DNA from 3 places in the Limnobaculum parvum genome. Region 1 is predicted to be linked to each of the others. Evidence: riboswitches for the same ligand, from Rfam matches in the RefSeq annotation. Region 1 holds a riboswitch; each other region holds the start of a gene.
What was found. Region 1 has a riboswitch for thiamine pyrophosphate ahead of thiB (thiamine ABC transporter substrate binding subunit). Riboswitches for the same ligand answer to the same signal wherever they lie in the genome.
Positions count from the first base shown of each region.

Region 2: it holds a riboswitch for thiamine pyrophosphate, as region 1 does, so the genes downstream of both, thiC (phosphomethylpyrimidine synthase ThiC) here and thiB (thiamine ABC transporter substrate binding subunit) in region 1, are expected to answer to the same signal.
Region 3: it holds a riboswitch for thiamine pyrophosphate, as region 1 does, so the genes downstream of both, thiM (hydroxyethylthiazole kinase) here and thiB (thiamine ABC transporter substrate binding subunit) in region 1, are expected to answer to the same signal.

Region 1 is NZ_CP029185.2:2,780,033-2,783,309, reverse strand. It holds gene thiP (thiamine/thiamine pyrophosphate ABC transporter permease ThiP) at 1-762, opposite strand, end outside; gene thiB (thiamine ABC transporter substrate binding subunit) at 738-1,745, opposite strand; TPP riboswitch at 1,823-1,944, opposite strand; gene HYN51_RS11650 (DJ-1/PfpI family protein) at 2,096-2,773, shown strand; gene HYN51_RS11645 (DUF5862 family protein) at 3,149-3,277, shown strand, end outside.
Region 2 is NZ_CP029185.2:388,874-392,150, forward strand. It holds gene thiC (phosphomethylpyrimidine synthase ThiC) at 1-1,419, opposite strand, end outside; TPP riboswitch at 1,516-1,630, opposite strand; gene rsd (sigma D regulator) at 1,740-2,237, opposite strand; partial or broken gene nudC (NAD(+) diphosphatase) at 2,340-3,115, shown strand; gene hemE (uroporphyrinogen decarboxylase) at 3,221-3,277, shown strand, end outside.
Region 3 is NZ_CP029185.2:1,023,427-1,026,703, forward strand. It holds gene HYN51_RS03885 (HlyD family efflux transporter periplasmic adaptor subunit) at 1-1,157, shown strand, start outside; TPP riboswitch at 1,207-1,310, shown strand; gene thiM (hydroxyethylthiazole kinase) at 1,345-2,160, shown strand; gene thiD (bifunctional hydroxymethylpyrimidine kinase/phosphomethylpyrimidine kinase) at 2,154-2,954, shown strand; gene epd (erythrose-4-phosphate dehydrogenase) at 3,130-3,277, opposite strand, start outside.

The DNA of each region.
Region 1 (3,277 bases):
GCAGCAGACCAGCTGAATTAATCCTAATAACGCCGCGCGCTGAGGATCAAAGTCGTAATGCAGCGCCTGATAAATTGCTAGCTCAACGGTGGTCGCTTTAGGGCCGCCACCGAGGGATAATACGGTAGCAAAGCTGGCAAAACATAGCATAAACACTAGCGCACCGGTTGGCAGAAGTTGGCGCTTTAGGGCTGGCCATTCAACAAAACGAAAACGCTGCCACGAGCTCATACCTAATTGAGCGGCGAGCTGGCGTTGTTCAACGGCAATACCTTCCAGCGATTGGAGAAGGAGCCGTGTCGCGAGAGGTAAATTGAAAAAAGCATGAGCCAGTAAAATGCCCTGTAATCCATAGGGTGAAAAAGCATAGTCTATCCCCAGAGCATTTAGCAAATTAGCCAGCCAGCCTCGTTGACCATATACGCTAAGTAAGCCAAAAACAGCGACCAGCACCGGTAATACTAGCGTCATTGCACACAGACGTAACATTAACGTTCTACCGATAAAACGCCGGCGGTAGAGTGCGCGGGCAACAAAAATAGCCGGTATCAGGGATACCAACACTGACAGGAATGCCTGCCAGAAGGTAAAGCGTACGACGTGCCACAGATAGCTATCATTCAATAGCTGTCGGATATCTCCTGCAGGAGAATAAAGCCATAGCGCAGCAAAAGCTGCAAGCGCAACGCTGAGGATCAGCGTTGCAGCAATCAAACCCGGCCAGAGCCAGGAAGGGATTAATGGCTGACGGCGTTTTGCCATGCCTGAATCCATGAACTACGGTGTTGTGCTACCTCTTCAGGGCTAAATTCCAGTGTTGCTGAAGGTTTTGCTGTTTGAGTGAAGGCTTCTGGGAGTGGAATATCAATAACCGGATACATCCAGTTGGTGGTTGGGATTTCCTGTTGGAATGCCGGCGTCATCATAAAAGCCATAAACTTAGCTGCTAACTCGGGCTGTTTGCTATTAGCCAGCAGACCTGCAACTTCAACCTGCATATAGTGACCTTCACTGAAGTTAGCCGCGACATAGCGATTATCTTTCTCTTCTATGATGTGGTAGGCCGGAGAGGTGGTATAGCTGAGGACTAAATCGGCCTCACCTTTAAGAAACAGGCCGTAAGCGTCACTCCAACCTTTGGTTACAGTGACTGTTTTCTTCGCCAGCTTTTGCCAGGCCTGTGGCGCTTTATCGCCGTACACTTTTTGCATCCACAACAGTAAACCGAGTCCTGGGGTGCTGGTGCGTGGATCCTGATAGATAATTCGCCACTGTTCCGGGCTTTCAATCAGCTCATTCAGGCTTTTGGGTGGTGTCTTTAATTTTTCCGTATTGTAGACAAAGGCAAAGTAGCCATAGTCATACGGGATAAAGGTATCGTCTTGCCAGCCGCCGGGTAGCGTCAGTGAGTGGGCATTTACATCCAGCTTGTGTGGGACAAACAGGCCGGATTGTTTCGCAGCAACCAGCAAATTATTATCTAATCCCAATACCATGTCTGCGGTACTTTTTTTACCTTCCATCTTTAAACGATTAAGCAATGAAACGCCATCAGCTAGCGGAACCAGTTTCAATTCGCATTGGCACTGTGCTTCAAAGACTTTCTTGATCTTCGGACCGGGGCCCCAGTCAGAAGCAAAAGAGTCATAGGTATAGACGGTTAACGTTGGACGGTTTTCTGCCCCATTGGCCAGAAACGGGCAAACGGCAAGAAACCCGATTGCGGTGATGAGTTTTTTAAACACTTTGCACTCCCCTAAATAGTTCAGTCGGAAACAAAGGTCTTTGAGTTGGTTAAGCTATTCAGTAGGCATAGGAAGAAACTGAACACACTCTCAAATCCCTCCGCCGGGATTAACCGGATCAGGTTCTACGGGTATGGTCTGGTGTGATTTCACACGTTAAACACATTCTCAGCTTTATGTCGCACCCCGTTGAGAAGGACACATTGTAGAGTCTGTTTTGTCCGTGGGGAAGGGGATTATTATCAGGAGTGAATACTAACTTATTTCATTATCGGTGGTTTTACGTGGATAGCGTATAGTGAGACGAAACAAAACGAGTGTCCGTTTGTTTAATGATTTCGGAGTCATAAATGAATGTTGTTATGTTGTTGTACCCTAATATGACGCAATTAGATCTAACGGGGCCATTTGAGGTGTTTTCCAGCGTTAAGCAATTTAATGTCCATCTGGTGTGGAAAACCCTTGAGCCAGTTAGGGATACGCACGGCCTGACAATCTTGCCAACGGTCACTTTACAACAATCTCCTCAAGCCGATATTCTTTTTGTTCCTGGTGGTCCAGGCCAGTTGGCGTTAATGGAAGATCAGCAAATACTTACTTTTTTACGCCAACAGGCAGAAGGCGCTCAGTATGTTACTTCGGTGTGTACTGGCTCTTTAGTTTTGGCGGCGGCTGGATTATTGAGCGGCTATCGTGCAACCAGCCACTGGCTTTCGCTTGAGCAACTGGCCTATTTTGACGTTGAGCCGGTGAATCAGCGAGTGGTGGTTGATGGTAATCGAGTAACGGGAGCCGGTGTGACTTCTGGTATTGATTTTGCCCTGACGTTATTGGGCAAAATAAGGGGACCGGAAGAAGCAAAAATGGTGCAACTCAGAATGGAGTATGATCCTGCACCACCCTTTGTTGGCGGGTCACCTGCTAGCGCAGAAATAGAGTTGGTTGATAGAATTCGTACAACGACTCAAGTATTTCAGCAACAGCGGCAGGCGGTGTCTGAGAAAGTCGCCAAAAAAGTACGGAAGTGAGAAAGAAAATAGCGAGATGCGCCTCTTGGTGCGACTCACTATTGTTTTTAATCGCCATTTATAAAAAAGATATTTATCAACAATAGTCATTAATATATTTTGCTTTATCGTTGAAGTGGTCTTTTTATTTCTATGAAAATAAGTCGATATTAAGACATCTCCTTATGGCGATCTTATCTATCGGTAGGATGCTAAGTGTTTACTCATTTTATTTAATTTTTTAATTATTCAGCCTTATTTAGGATGTAAAATTGGTTTAAATCAATAGAAATAAAAAAATTATTTGTGATAAAAATAAACTCGCCTTAAATATTTAAGGCTTTTTTTTCTATCAATATTTTTTATTGATTAATATATCCATAAAAGGGAATTATCATGCGTGAATTACAAAATAGTGAAATTGAGCAAGTGAGTGGTGCTTGGGCTGCAAACTTTAGTGATGCTATAGAAGGCGCTTTAGTTGGCCTTGGCGATGGTTTTTCAACGGGCCTAGGTTTAGGTACT
Region 2 (3,277 bases), 1.5 Mb from region 1:
GGTAAAGTGGTCGTATCCCGGGGCGATATCGGTTGTCAGTGGCCCTAAGGTATAAAAGGGGGCTTCATGGCAGTGCTCTAACTCAAGGGTCATGTTTTGGCGAATCATGTGCATGGGAATATGACCAGGGCCTTCAATCATTACCTGAACGTCATACTCCCAAGCGATTTTGGTGAGTTCACCGAGTGTTTTTAGTTCTGCAAACTGTGCTTCATCATTGGCATCCTGAATGGAGCCGGGGCGCAGGCCGTCACCCAGCGAAAGTGCAACATCGTACTGGCTGCATAACTCACAGATTTCGCCAAAGTGTTGATAGAGAAAGTTCTCCTGATGGTGAGATAAGCACCATTTCGCCATGATAGCGCCACCCCGAGAGACAATTCCCGTCAGGCGATTGGCGGTCATCGGCACATAACGTAGCAGCACTCCGGCATGAATGGTGAAGTAATCGACGCCTTGTTCAGCCTGCTCGATCAGCGTGTCTTTAAATACTTCCCAACTGAGGTTTTCAGCAATACCGTTAACTTTTTCTAGAGCCTGATAAATGGGGACGGTACCGATAGGCACCGGGCTGTTACGAATAATCCATTCGCGTGTTTCATGAATATAGCGCCCGGTAGAGAGGTCCATTACCGTATCGGCGCCCCAGCGGGTAGACCAAACCAGTTTCTCGACTTCTTCTTCAATAGAGGAGGTCAGTGCTGAATTACCAATGTTAGCGTTCACTTTTACCAGAAAATTTCGGCCGATAATCATGGGTTCTGATTCTGGGTGGTTAATATTCAGAGGAATGATGGCTCGGCCTGACGCTACCTCATTACGGACAAATTCCGGGGTGATATTGTCCGGCAATACGGCACCAAAGTTTTGCCCTGGGTGTTGTTGCTTCAATACCTCGGTGCGAATCCGTTCCCGCCCCATATTTTCGCGGATGGCAATAAATTCCATCTCTGGGGTTACGATACCCGCTCTGGCGTAGTGTAACTGGGTAACGCGTTTGCCGGGTTTGGCTTTGCGGGGTGCGGGGAGATGCGTATAACGCAGATGGTCTAACCCTTCGTCAGCCAACCTTTTTTGGGTAAAGAGTGAGCTGACCTGAGGCAAAAACTCAGAATCACCACGTTGTTCGATCCAGTTTTTCCGTAGCGTTGATAGCCCTTGTCGAACATCCAGCGTTGCCAGAGGATCGCCATAGGGACCTGAAGTATCGTAAACCGGTATGGCTTCATTGTCCTGATATTCAGGATTTTCTTGGTGGCCACCCACCAGCGTTGGTGATAACTGAATTTCACGCATGGGAACACGCAAATCGGCTTGTGAGCCTTGCAGATAGATACGTTTTGAATTGGGAAAGGCGCTTCCCTGTAGCTGGTCAATAAATTGCTGCGCCTGAGCGCGTTGGGTTCTTCGGTTAGACATAGCAAGCTCCTAATATCATTAAGGATTGCTTGTCCGGAGCTCGGAGAGGGAGTAATGATAAAGCCGAAAAGGCGTTAAACGTTTTCGGTTTATCTGAATGATATTACTCTTGTTCCCTTCGCGGGTATTAGCCCGATCAGGTTCCGCGGATCCCGAATTAACGGTCTCAGCCTGTGTCACTAGGTGGCACTAGGCACTCCGACAAGATTAATCACCAAACACAGTGATACAACACAGTATAAGTCAGCTAACAAAAACCATAAGTGGTTTTCCCGCTCGGTTTATACTCAAATGGTGCCAGAAATTAGCACCACCTTTAGTTATTTTTCTGATGCAGTGGATGAGTGATGGCTAAGCCAGCTATTGGTCGCTTCCTGAATCAGTTTATCTTCCAGCGAGAAGCGTCTTTCCAACAGTTCACCAACGGTTGAAAGATCTTCATGCAGTTGTAATATGGTGTCTTCGTTGATGCCCTTTTCGACATAATTGTCGTAGAACGCCATAATCTTTTGGGTATTCTCTTCTAATCTCGGGTAGGCTTTTTGGCCAATAAGCAGATTTGGGCTACTGGCGCCCTCTTCCTGAGTAATGACTTTGTCATAAATATGAAAATGGCAAGAGGAGAGATAGTCCACCAGATGGTGTCCAAAATCGATTAGGGCTTTCTCATCGAGAGGGACATTTTTTTCTTTATTTGGCTTAATACCAACAAGACGGTAATAAGTAACCAGTAGGTTTTTACGTGATTCTAACCACTGATCAATCAGTTTGATTTTGCCGCCCACGCGCTCGGCTAAGCTTTCGAGTTGGTTTAGCATAGTGTTTCCAGAGTGATGGCTGTTAGTAAAATAGCAAGTTAAAGTAATGTAAATCTATTGTTGTTAGATTGCCAGCAAATTAAGAGGTTGAGCAAAACGTTTATGGAACAACAACTACAAGGTAATGAATCTGGCTGGTGGTTATTGAGCCACGCCGGGAAATTATGGTTGCCAAAAGGTGAGGTTCCCTGTGGTAGTGCTAAAGATTTTGGCTTATCCGGTGAAAAAGCCCATCGAATTGGTGAGTGGCAAAGTGAGTCTGTTTGGCTGGTATGTAAAGAACGCTCAAGGGATATGGCTTCGGTTCGGCAATTGCTAAATGAAGACCGTGGATTGTTTCAACTTGCAGGCAGAGCGGTTCAGCTAGAGGAATTCTATCGGGCACATAAGTTCTGTGGCTACTGTGGTCATCCTATGTATAGCAGCGATCGGGAGTGGGCCTGTTTGTGCAATAACTGCCGCCAGCGCAACTATCCGCAAATTGCCCCTTGCATTATCGTTGCGATCCGTCGTGAAGACCGGATTTTACTGGCGCAACATAACCGCCATCGAGGGGGATTTACACCGCACTGGCTGGCTTTGTTGAAGTGGGGGAAACACTGGAGCAAGCGGTAGCCCGAGAAGTACAAGAAGAGAGTAATTTGCAGGTGACTAATCTGCGCTATATCTCCTCTCAGCCTTGGCCGTTTCCACACTCCCTGATGATGGCTTACTTAGCTGATTACGCGGGCGGAGAACTGAAAATCGATACTTCAGAATTGCTGGATGCTGACTGGTTTCGCTATGACAATCTTCCTCAACTTCCTCCTCCGGGTACGATAGCGCGTCGATTGATTGAAGATACCATCGCATTATGTCGATCTGAGCATGATGATTAGCATTTTGCCGATTAGGATATGGGGTAGATATAGTAATATGCCCTCTTTATATTGGAAGAGCTTGTTGCATGTTACAATGCGCGCAATACCAGAAGGATAAAAATAATGAATCAATTAAAAAACGATCGCTATCTGCGTGCGTTATTACGCCAACCTGTTGAT
Region 3 (3,277 bases), 1.8 Mb from region 1:
CAATGCAGGAAGATATGGCCCAGCAAGGACGCCGTCATTCATCAGTGGTTTGGCTGACGTTATTGGGTGGAATACTGCTGTTTATCTGGGCGAGTTTTGCTTCATTAGATGAAGTGACCGTGGGAACGGGGAAAGTGACGCCTTCAACTCGCGCTCAGGTCATAGAGAGTCTGGATGGCGGCATTGTTTCTGCCATGCCGGTACATGAAGGCGACATTGTTAACAAGGGACAGGTGCTGGCCCAGCTCGATCCTAAACGTTTCCAGTCTAACTATGGTGAGGCGGCATCACGGGTTAGAACTCTGCGAGCCTCTGCAGAGCGTTTGCGTTCTGAATTGACTGGGGCACCGCTGGAATTCAGTCCCGATACATTACAGGAACCAGAACTGGTGGCGCGGGAACGTCAACTGTATGAATCAAGGCGGCGTAATCGGGACGAAACGGTTTCCAACTTGCAGCGTTCGTACGATCTGGTTAACGCCGAACTGAAAATGACCCAGCCACTGATTGAAAAAGGGGCCGCCAGCCGGGTTGAAGTGATTCGCTTGCAGCGTCAGGCCTCTGAGTTACAGGGAAAAATTGATGAAGCACGTAATCAGTATGCGGTGCGGGCGCGTGAGGAACAGGTAAAAAATAACGCCGAGCTGGATGCCCAAATGGAGGGGATGACGGGCAAAGCCGATCAACTGGATCGCGCCACGCTCTATTCTCCGGTGCATGGTGTGGTAAAAGATATTCAGGTCACCACCGTGGGCGGCGTTTTGCCTCCGGGCGGTAAGTTAATGGAGATTGTGCCGCTGGAAGACCATCTGCTGATTGAAACCCGAATCAACCCGCGTGATATCGCGTATATTCGGCCAGATCTTCCGGCAACGGTCAAACTTACCGCTTACGACTCCTCTATTTATGGCAATCTGGATGGAACCGTGGTGGTGGTTTCACCGGATACCATACAGGATGAGGTGCGGCGAGATCAGTACTATTATCGGGTTTATGTACGCACCAAAAATGCCGATCTGCATAATAAAAACGGTAAGCGTTTTCCGATTATGCCCGGCATGGTTGCCAACGTAGAGATTAAAACCGGACAGAAGACGGTGCTGGATTATTTGATTAAACCGCTGAATAAGGTGCAGGAGGCATTGCGGGAACGTTAATGATTCCCCCGACAATGTCTTGATCCTTTGACTCAATCGTCTAATATGTTACTTCGACTCGGGGTGCCCTGTGCAACATGTACAGCGGCTGAGATATCACCCGTATTACCTGATCTGGATTATGCCAGCGTAGGGAAGTCACGGTATCCCACCGGTACTGCCTTCTTTAACGCCGGTTGGGAGCTTTATGAATTTATCTCACAACCTTCAACCTTTTCCCGCTTCTGCTGCGGCCCATTGGCTGACGCAACTACGAACCGCTTCCCCCTTAGTTCACTGCCTGACGAATCAGGTGGTGCAAAATTTTACCGCCAATGTTCTGCTGGCTTTAGGTGCTTCACCGGCAATGGTGGTGGCTCGACAAGAAGTCGGTGATTTTAGCGCGATTGCCAACGGGCTTCTGGTCAATGTGGGAACCCTGAATGAAACTCAGGCAGAAGCTATGTTGCTGGCCGTTGCGTCGGCAAATGGTGCGGGTGTTCCTTGGGTTTTGGATCCGGTAGCGGTCGGCGGACTGGGCTACCGTACCGACTTCGCCCGCCAATTACTGACCATGAAACCCACAGCCATTCGCGGTAATGCTTCCGAAGTTATGGCGCTGGCCGGTTTTAACTCAGCAGGACGCGGCGTTGACAGCACCGATGACTCTTTAGCTGCGCTACCCGCCGCCATCGAGTTAGCCAACCACAGTGGTGCCGTCGTGGCGGTGACCGGCGCTATTGATTATGTGACCGACGGTCAAACCTGCTATGCCTTACCTTTTGGCGATCCGTTAATGACCCGAGTGGTGGGAACGGGCTGCGCGTTATCGGCGGTAGTGGCCGCATTTTTATCACTGGATAAAGAGAAGGCTCTCGAGCTGGTTGCCAGTGCCTGCATGATGATGGCCTTTTGCGGTGGTATGGCTGCCGGAGCAGCGACCGGGCCGGGGAGTTTTGTTCCTCGTTTTCTTGATTTACTTTATCAACTGCAACCAGAACACCTGATGGGTAAAACATTATGAGAATTAATGCATTAACTATTGCCGGTACCGACCCCAGCGGCGGTGCTGGCATACAGGCTGACTTAAAAACCTTCTCTGCCTTGAGTGCTTATGGTACCAGCGTGATAACCGCGTTGGTTGCACAAAACACCCTCGGTGTGCAGTCAGTTTATCGCATTGAGCCTGATTTTGTGGCAGCCCAGCTTAGTTCGGTGCTGGACGATGTGCGTATCGACAGTGCCAAAATTGGCATGTTGGCCGAATCAGATATTGTACAGGTCGTGGCTGAGTCATTAAAACGCTACCCCATTCCTTATGTGGTGCTGGATACCGTGATGGTAGCGAAAAGTGGCGATCCGTTACTGGCTTTGGATGCAGTAGAGGCCATTCGCCGTCAGTTGTTGCCGATAGTTTCTCTGATTACGCCTAACCTACCGGAAGCTGCCGCTCTGCTTGATTGTCCTGTTGCCACCAGTGAGTCAGAAATGTTGGAGCAAGGGAAAGCGCTGTTAGGGATGGGCTGTTCGGCGGTGTTAATGAAAGGCGGTCATTTAAGTGAGGCGGAAAGCCCGGACTGGTTGATTACCCCACAGCAAACGCTGCGCTTTAGTGCCAAAAGAATCGCTACGAAACATACCCACGGAACCGGGTGTACGCTTTCCGCCGCGCTGGCAGCGTTACGCCCTCGCTGTGATAGCTGGGCGCAGACGGTACAAATGGCTAAAGATTATTTGCAGCAGGCATTGATCATGGCGGACAGTCTGGAAGTGGGGCACGGCATCGGCCCGGTACACCATTTTCATCGCTGGTGGTGATAATAAAATCTTCTGTAATTAACTAACGGGCTAGGCCCGACACACTCTATGGTTGAGTTCAGATGGTCTTCCGGTCGAGCACGAAACTAATATACGCGCTTTAGGTTTTACGACCGGATTGTCCATTGACGCTTATTTATTAGGTTTTCCTGTCAGGTAACAAACACAGTGAAGACTACAGACTGTGTTCCGTGACTTTTTCAGCGGAGCTTTCTTCCGATAACTGCTCACTGGCAACCATAGCCAGTGTGGTATCCAGCATACGGTTAGCAAATCCCCATTCGTTATCACACCATACCAGCATTTTTACCAGATGCTGACCG